DNA from 2 places in the Acidovorax sp. 69 genome. Region 2 is predicted to be linked to the other one. Evidence: riboswitches for the same ligand, from Rfam matches in the RefSeq annotation. Region 2 holds a riboswitch; the other holds the start of a gene.
The links. Region 2 has a riboswitch for glycine ahead of gcvT (glycine cleavage system aminomethyltransferase GcvT). Riboswitches for the same ligand answer to the same signal wherever they lie in the genome.
Positions count from the first base shown of each region.

Region 1: another riboswitch for glycine. It lies ahead of CLU85_RS03020 (D-amino acid dehydrogenase); the one in region 2 lies ahead of gcvT (glycine cleavage system aminomethyltransferase GcvT).

Region 1 is NZ_PGEP01000001.1:646,629-651,102, forward strand. It holds gene CLU85_RS03020 (D-amino acid dehydrogenase) at 93-1,412, opposite strand; glycine riboswitch at 1,503-1,615, opposite strand; gene CLU85_RS03025 (2-keto-4-pentenoate hydratase) at 1,841-2,623, shown strand; gene CLU85_RS03030 (YXWGXW repeat-containing protein) at 2,673-3,128, opposite strand; gene CLU85_RS03035 (YXWGXW repeat-containing protein) at 3,260-3,712, opposite strand; gene CLU85_RS03040 (hypothetical protein) at 3,890-4,270, opposite strand; gene CLU85_RS03045 (DUF6463 family protein) at 4,343-4,474, opposite strand, start outside.
Region 2 is NZ_PGEP01000001.1:2,816,981-2,821,454, forward strand. It holds gene CLU85_RS12870 (TRAP transporter substrate-binding protein) at 1-291, shown strand, start outside; gene CLU85_RS12875 (TRAP transporter small permease) at 408-902, shown strand; gene CLU85_RS12880 (TRAP transporter large permease) at 899-2,176, shown strand; glycine riboswitch at 2,190-2,274, shown strand; glycine riboswitch at 2,296-2,426, shown strand; gene gcvT (glycine cleavage system aminomethyltransferase GcvT) at 2,476-3,621, shown strand; gene gcvH (glycine cleavage system protein GcvH) at 3,707-4,081, shown strand; gene gcvP (aminomethyl-transferring glycine dehydrogenase) at 4,223-4,474, shown strand, end outside.

The DNA.
Region 1 (4,474 bases), 2.2 Mb from region 2:
GCGCGCCGGTCCTATCCACGGGTGTTCCTTCGACAAGAACCGTTCGTGCTGTGCGTGAACGATTCTCTTCGTTGGGAAGTGTTTTTCTCGTATCAGGCAGCGGTGCGCGATGGCACCAGCGCAGCGCTTGGCGCGCGCCCCCGCAAACCCTGGAAGGCAAAGTCCACCTCGGGGATCCGGCCGCTCACGATGTCGGCCAGCGCCTTGCCCGAGCCGCAGGCGTGTGTCCAGCCCAGCGTGCCGTGGCCGGTGTTGAGGAACAGGTTGGCCACCTTGGTGTTGCCGATCAGCGGCAGATTGCTGGGTGTGGCGGGGCGCAGGCCGGTCCAGAACTGCGCCTGGCTGGCGTCCCCCGCACCCGGGAAGAGCTGCTCCACGCGCCGCACGATGGCGTCGCAGCGCATCGGGTTCAGGTCGCGGTTGTAGCCGTTCAGCTCGGCCGTGCCGGCAATGCGCAAACGATCACCGCCGCGTTCGCTGGTGTAGCGCGAGAAAACGAGCTTGAACTCATCGTCCGTCAGGCTCACCTGGTGCGCCTTGGTGGCATCCTTGACCGGCATGGTCACTGAATAGCCCTTGGCCGGGTAGATCGGCAGGTGGATGCCCAGCGGCTGCGCCAGCAGCGGGCTGAACGAGCCCATGGCCAGCACGAAGGCGTCGCCGTGCACACGCTCGAAGCGGCCTTCGGCATTGGTCACTTCCGCATGGCCAATGCGCCCGCGCGCCTCGCGCAGCGCCGTGATGTGGTGGCCCATGCGGAACTGCACGCCCGCTGCCTCGCAGAGCTTGGCCAGTTCACGCGTGAACTGGTTCGCGTCGCCCGATTCATCCTCGGCCGTGAACGTGGCGCCCGCCAGTTGTGGGCGGATGTGGGCCAGTGCGGGTTCGATGCGCACGGCCTCGTCGGCGCTGATGACCTGGCGCTCGCAGCCCAAGGCCCGCATCTGCTCGGCCGGTGCCAGGGCGCCGTCGAATTCCTTTTGGTTGGTATAGAAATGCAAGATGCCCTGCGTGCGTTGGTCGTACTGGATGCCGGTGGTCGCGCGCAGCTGCTGCAGTGTGTCGCGGCTGTAGGTGCCCAGGCGCACGATCTGCTCGATGTTGTGGCGCGTGCGCGCCGGCGTGCAGTTGCGCAAAAAGGACAGTCCCCACAGCCATTGGCGCATGTCAGCGCGCAGGCGAAAGAGCAAGGGGGCGTCTTCTTTGCCCAGCCACTGCAGCACCTTCAGCGGCGCGCTGGGGTTGGCCCAGGGTTCGGCGTGGCTCACCGAGATCTGCCCGCCGTTGGCAAAACTGGTCTCGGCACCGGGCGCGCCCTGGCGGTCGATGACGGTCACTTCGTGGCCAAGTTGTTGCAGAAAATAAGCCGAAGTCACGCCGAGCAAGCCGGCGCCCAAAACGATCACGCGCATTTTGAAGCCTTTTAAGGGTTCAGCGCTTGATGGACGTGCGTTAGCAGCTATTGATTAAATAGCAAGCAGCTGGCGCGCGTCCGCCAAGCTGCCGCTCCCCCTGTCCTTGGTACCTGAGAGATTCACCGCACGGCCCACATGGCGCGCGGTTTGCTCCTTCGGTGCGCCACGGTGTGTGGTGGCGGCTCTCCAGACGGCTTTGATAAAAGATGCAGTACGGGACCTGAGCGTGTATGGGAGTTTGCGCCTTCGGTGCAGTGGGCATTGCCGCTGACTCTCCTGCGAGGCCGATTCTAGGCGGCACTGCGGCGCGAAAACCGGCGCCTGCGCGCTAATGCATGGCAATCGTTGCTGATGTTGGCGGCGGCTGCGGGTCGCCATAATCCGCCGATAGAACCGATCCCAGAACCACCCCAGGATGTTTCCCCATGCCCGACACCGCTTTTGATCCCCAGGCCTGCGCAGCCGTGCTCACCATGGCGCGCCAGGGGCGCACGCCCCGGCCACTGGATTTGCCTGCGGGGCTGCGCCCTAGCGATGCAGCCGAGGCCTACGCGGTGCAGGACATCGTGGTGCGCGAGCGGGGCACGATGGCAGGCTGGAAGGTGGGCGCTGCGTCGCCCCACGCCCTGCCTGCGCGTGCTGCGCTCACCCGCGATTCCGTGTTTGTGGCGCAAGAAGGTGTGGCGGTGCACTTGCCCGCAGCCGGTTTTGCCGTGATGGGTGTGGAGGCAGAGCTGGTGTACGAACTGGGCGCCGACCTGCCTTCGCGCGCCACGCCCTACAGCGCGGCCGAGGTGCTGGCGGCCGTGGTGTCGGTGCGTGCCGCCATTGAGGTGTGCGACACCCGGTTTGCAGCATGGGCCCAGCAGGGCGAGTGGAGTCGCTTGGCCGACCAGGCTTGCCATGGCGCCTTGATTGTCGGCGCTGGCACTGAGGATGTGGCGGCAGTGCGGCCCCTGGCGCAAGGGGTCCGGCTGTTGATCAATGGGTCTGTGGCTGTGCAGCACGCAGCCTGGGGGAACTCTGCGGGCGACCCGTTGCCGCTGCTGCAGTGGCTGGCCAACGACGGTGCGCGCAGCCTGGGCGGGCTGCGCGCGGGGCAGTGGGTCACCACGGGCTCATGCACCGGTACTGTGCTGGTGGCGCCCGGCACCGTGGTGGTGGCGGACTTCCCGAGCCTGGGGCGGGCTGAGCTGCACATCGCCTGAACCCGGCGCGGCCTGCGGGTGCATGCCGTTGGCCGGTTGCCGCACGGGATCAGTAGCGGCGCGGGTTGTCGGGCTGGTTGTCACGGCGGTTGGGCACGCCATCGCCGTCGCGGTCCCGGTCATTGCGGTTGGCGATGCCATCACCGTCACGGTCCCAGCCGCCGCGCCGCATTTCCCAGCGGCCTTCGCGCTCTACCCACTGTGGCTGGCGGTACTGGTAGCCATTGCGCGCCTGAACCCAATGGCCCTGGACCCAGCGATGGCGGTTGCCACGCCACTCCCAGTGGCCTTCTTCCCACACCTGGCCACGGCGAGGACGGGGCACGGCTTCATGGCGCGGAGGTGGCGGCGCCGGGATCACCTGGTAGGCGGGCGCTGCCTGGTAGGTGCGCTCGGGCTGGCCAGACTGGATGATGACAGTGCCCTGGGTTGCGGCCTGCGCCGACGCCTGGGTGAACAATGCCAACAGGGCGATGGCGGCAGCGGCAGATGTTGTGCGAATCATGGTCGTCTCCTGATTGTTCCTTGCGGAAGGGGTTACTGCATGGTGGTGGCCGGGGGCGCTGCGCCACGTAGGCGCAGGGCGGGGGTGCGCGTAGGCGAAACCGGTCACCGGCGGCACCAGCTCCCGTTTTGTCAACGGCGGTAAGGGTTGTCGGGGTTTCGGTCATGGCGATTGGGCACGCCGTCGCCGTCACGGTCGCGGTCATGCCGGTTGGCAATGCCGTCGCCATCGCGGTCCCAGCCGCCGCCCTGCATGTTCCAGCGGCCACCGTGTTCAACCCAGCGGGGTTCGCGATAGTGGTAGCCGGGGCGGGCCTTCACCCAGTACCCCTGCATCCAGACATGGCGGTGGCCCCGCCATTCCCAGTGTCCAGGCACCCAGGCCATGCCCCGGCGAGGGTGGGGCGCTGCTTCATGGCGGGGTGGCGGTGGCGCTTGGTACTGCACCCTCACGGGCGCAGGGCCTTGGTAGTGGGGTGAGCCTGTCTGGACGACAACAGTGGCATGGGTCTGTGCCTTCGCCAGCGTAGCGGCGCCCAGCGACAGCAGTGCGAGGGAAACGGCGGCGAGTGCATTGCGGGCCATGGTGATCTCCTCAGAAATGATTCCTTGCGGAACCGGAGACTTCATGGTGCGAGCACTGCGTCAAGCCGGTGTAGGCGAATTGCGAAGTCTTGTGAAGTTGTGTTTCCTGTCGCTGTGAGTCGCAGGTTCTCGTGATTTATTTCACGCTGTGTGCTGGGATGTCTTGCGGTGGATGTGTCAGCGCCACCACACCAAAGCCGCCACCACCCACAGGGCCGCCCATGCGGGGTGCCGGCCGTCGGTGGCATAAAACACCAGCAGCCCGCTGGCCAGCGTGGCGACCCCTGCCACATCGGCCACCCAGCCTCCCAGGTGGGTGTCCACAGGCACCGTCCCCAGGCGCCACAGCAGGGCGCTCAGGGCCCAGCCCAGCACGCTGGCCAGGTGCCAGGTTCCCCACAGGATGCGCACCTGTTGCTCGCGCAGCACGGGCCGTCCGCCGGTGGGCACGATGCCCTGCGTGCGCAAGGTGCGAAACACCAGGACTTCACCCAGCACCGAGTGCGCAACACCCACCAGGGCCAGGCCCCCGGCTGCCAGTACCAGCGCAGTATTCATGGACAGTTTTCCAGTCAATCAGGATGGCTGTGGACGGCGCAGACGCGGCGCATTGGCCCGTCTTTGGCGCCTTTAGCGCTTGGGGGTCCAGCACAGGGCCAGCGCGGGCGGCAGCACCAGCCAGAAGCCCGAGGTGGGCATGAGCACAATGCCCAGCAGCGTGAGTGCCAGCAACCCGGCACCCAGCCCGCGCAAGGGGACGGG
Region 2 (4,474 bases):
GGCCACGTCTACTCGCCCTGCATTTTTGTGATGAACAAGGCATCGTTTGACAAGCTCAGCGCCGCCGACAAGCAGGCTTTCGTCGATGCCGCCAAGGAAGGCACCAAGGCCAACCGTGCCCGCGTGGACGAAGACGATGCCAAGGGCGTGGCCGACCTGCGCGCCAAGGGCATGACGGTGATCGACAACCCGGACAAGGCCAAGTTTGTGGCAGCCCTGGCACCCGTGAATGCCGAGTTTGAAAAGCAGTTCGGCAAGGCGGCACTCGACAAGATCCGCGACGTCAAGTAAAGCCGCCCACCGCTACTATCCATTTGGTAGCAAATAACGCCCGTAGCCAAAGCGCTACCGGGCGTTTTCTCATTTTTAATTTTGAACCACCGACCGCCCATGGTTGCCACTGCCCCATGAAAAACGCCTTTCTCACCTTTGAGCGTTGGACCACGTTCATCGCCATGCTGGGCGCCTGCGCCATGCTGGCCGTGTCGGCCTCGCTGGGCATGTTCCAGATCATCACGCGTTTTGTGCTCGAACAACCCGCCGAATGGACCGAAGTGCTGATCCGCTTCAGCCTGATCTGGATGGTGTTCCTGGCCATCCCCGCCGCCTTCCGCCAGGGCGCGATGGTGAGCGTGGACGTGCTGTACCGCTGGAGCCCGCCCAAGATACGGCGCGTGCTGGACTGGGTGGTTTCGCTGGCGGCACTGTCGCTGATCGGCATCATCATCTGGTGGGGCTGGGATTACGCCCAACGCGGCGGCGTGCAGAGCATGGCGGGGCTGGAATCCGTGTCCATGTTCTGGGCCTATCTGGCCATGCCTGTGGGCGGGCTTTTTTGTATTGTCGGAATCATTGGCAACCTCATTGATCCTTTGCGCATGGAACTGGAGACGGCCCAATGACCGCAGTGATGATTTCAACGATGGTGCTGTGCTTTGCACTCACCGTCTCGGTGGCTGTTTCCATCGGACTCGCCTCCATCCTGGGTATCCAGGCGTCCAACGCCAACATGCTCATTTCGGTCAAAGAGATGTTTGGCGCGATCAACAAGTTTCCGCTGGCCGCCATCCCGTTCTTCATCCTGGCAGGTAACCTGATGGAAACCGGCGGCATCTCGCGCCGTCTGGTCGAATTTGCCAAGAGCATTGTGGGTGGGGTGCAAGGGGGCCTACCCATGACCTGCGTGCTCACCTGCATGATCTTTGCCGCCGTGTCGGGCTCTTCGGTCGCCACCACGTTTGCGATTGGCGCCATCCTGATTCCCGCGCTCATCAAGCACGGCTACCCCACCAGCTATGCGGCTGCGCTTCAGGCTACCAGCGCTGAACTGGGCGTGATCATTCCGCCCTCCATCCCCATGATCCTGTACGGCGTGAGCGCCGAGGTGTCGATTGGTGAGCTGTTCATCGCAGGCTTCGGCCCGGGCCTGCTGATCAGCGGAGCGCTGATGTTCTTTGTCTGGGCGTATTGCAAATACAAGGGTTGGGGCAAGAACGACGGCGATGGCCGCATGCCCTTTGGCAAGGCCACGCTGCAGGCCGGCTGGGCGCTGCTCATGCCCGTGATCATCCTGGGCGGCATCTATGGCGGCGTTTTCACCCCCACCGAAGCATCGGCCGTGGCCGTGTTCTACGCGTTGGTGGTAGGCGTCGTGATCTACCGCGAGATCAAGATCAAGGACCTGTTCGCCATTCTGCGCAAGTCGGCCCTCTCGTCGGCCGTGATCATGTTCATCATCGCCAACGCTGGCTTGTTTGCGTTCCTGATCACCCGTGCCGGCGTGCCAGATGCCATTGGCCGCTGGCTGGAATCCGTGCTGCAGTCACCCGCCCTGTTTTTGCTCGGTGTCAATGCTGCGCTGTTCGTGATCGGCATGTTCATCGAGACCAGCGCGGCCATCATCGTGCTGGCCCCCATCCTGGCGCCCGTGGCCATGCACTTCGGTATTGATCCTGTGCACTTCGGTCTCATCATGGTGGTGAACCTGGCACTGGGCATGATCACGCCGCCCTTCGGTGTGAACCTGTTCGCAGCCTGCACGGTGGCCAAAATTTCGCTGGACCGGATCATCAAGCACCTGCTGCCCTTTGTGGGCGTGATCTTGGTTTGCTTGTTGATCATCACCTACATTCCCTCGATTTCACTGGCACTTCGTGATCTGGTCTACGCGAAGTAGCTAGAATCGCCCGGTCAGGAGAGAGCGCCAGGCCCCCATAGGCCATGGCGCCGCCGAAGGCGCAGGCAGCAGCCAAACGCTCAGGCAAAAGGACTGACAACCGCCCGCAGTGATGCGGGCGTTCCCTTGCTGGAGAGAGATGACCCCCACACGACAACTGTGCGCGAGGCCATCCACCGAAGGAGCAAACCGCACGGCCAGCCAGGGCGCTGCGGTGAATCTCTCAGGTAAAGCGGACAGCAGGGCAAATCCCGTGATCATGTTTTATGGTCGCGGCCCCCATTTGCCCGGAGTCCGCCATGTCAGCCACCAATGCCCCCCTGCTCACCACGCCCCTGAACGCCCTGCACATGGAGCTGGGCGCCCGCATGGTGCCGTTTGCTGGCTATTCCATGCCCGTGCAGTACCCTGCAGGCCTGATGGCAGAGCATGTGCACACCCGCACTGCGGCGGGCTTGTTTGACGTGTCGCACATGGGCCAGCTCAGGCTCATCGGCGCCGATGCCGCCACCGCTTTTGAATCGCTGATGCCTGTGGACGTGATAGACCTGCCTGTGGGCAAGCAGCGTTACGGCCTGTTGCTCACCGACGAGGGCACGGTCATCGACGACCTGATGTTCTTCAACCAGGGCGTAGTGGATGGCGAGCCGACCCTGTTTGTCATCGTGAATGGCGCCTGCAAGGTGGGCGACATCGCCCACATCCAGGCCCGCATCGGCCAGCGTTGCAAAGTGGTGCCCATGCCCGACCACGCCCTGCTCGCACTGCAAGGCCCGCAGGCCGTCACCGCCCTCGCCCGCCTGTCACCCGGTGTGGAAAAGCTGGTGTTCATGACCGGCGGCGCGTTTGACATTGCAGGCTGCGACTGTTTTGTGACGCGCAGTGGCTACACCGGCGAAGACGGCTTTGAAATCTCGGTGCCTGCCGCCCAGGCCGACACCCTGGCGCGCGCCCTGCTGGCCCAGCCCGAGGTCAAGCCCATTGGCCTGGGGGCCCGCAACTCGCTGCGCCTGGAGGCGGGCCTTTGCCTGTACGGCAACGACATCGACACCACCACCACGCCGCCTGAGGCCGCTCTGAACTGGGCCATCCAGAAGGTGCGCCGCACCGGTGGCGCGCGCGCGGGCGGCTTCCCCGGTGCCGACAAGGTGCTGGCGCAGATCGACAACCCCGCCAGCCTTCAGCGCAAACGCGTAGGCCTGGTAGCGCTGGAGCGCGTACCCGTGCGTGAACACACCGAACTGCAGAGCACCGACGGCCAGAAGATCGGCGAAGTGACCAGTGGCCTGCTGGGCCCCACGGTGAACGAGCCCGTGGCCATGGGCTATGTGGCGCCCGCCTTCGCGGCCATGGGCACGCGCGTCAACGCCATCGTGCGTGGCAAGCCGGTGCCCATGGAAGTGCGCGCCCTGCCCTTTGTGCCCGCCAACTACTTTCGCGGCTGATTTCGCCAGCGGGCGCGCACAGGCACGGCCCGCGCCCGCTACATTGCTGATTCCTTTATTTACCCGTTGCTTGAGGAGCTTCCCCATGACCGTCAAATTTTCCAAAGAACACGAATGGATCAACACCACCGACACGGCCGCTGCTGTGGTGGGCATCACCGTGCACGCGCAGGATGCCCTGGGCGATGTGGTGTTTGTGGACCTGCCCGAGGTGGGCGCGAGCTTCAACCTGGGTGACGTGGCGGGCGTGGTCGAGTCCGTGAAGGCCGCCGCCGACGTGTACATGCCCGTCACCGGCGAGATCGTCGAAGTGAACGAAGCCCTGCGCGCCGACCCCTCCCTGGCCAACAGCGATCCGCTGGGCGCTGGCTGGTTCTTCAAGGTCAAGCTGGCGGATGTCGCCCAGCTCGACGGCCTGATGGACGAGACGGCTTATAGCGCCTTCGCAGCCAACGCCTGATGGGCGACTGGTCAATCTCAGGTTTCAAAAACCATAGCTGCCAGCGCTTTATTTGATTGGTTTTCAATATAAAAATTCATTGAAATCAATGAATATCAAGCGCTAGCAGCTTCTTTTTTAATAGCAATTCAACCGCCCGCCATGACCGCCGCTCTGCCCACCTCCTTGCCGTTGTCCGCGCTGGAAAACGCCGCCGAATTCCTGCCCCGCCACATCGGTATCGACGCGGCAGACGAAGCCCACATGCTGTCCGTGATCGGCGAAGCCTCGCGCCGCGCACTCATCGACTCCATCGTGCCGCGCTCCATCGCACGCGCCAGCGCCATGGACCTGCCGCCCGCCACCACCGAAGCGGCGGCGCTGGCTGAACTCAGGGCGATTGCGGGCAAGAAT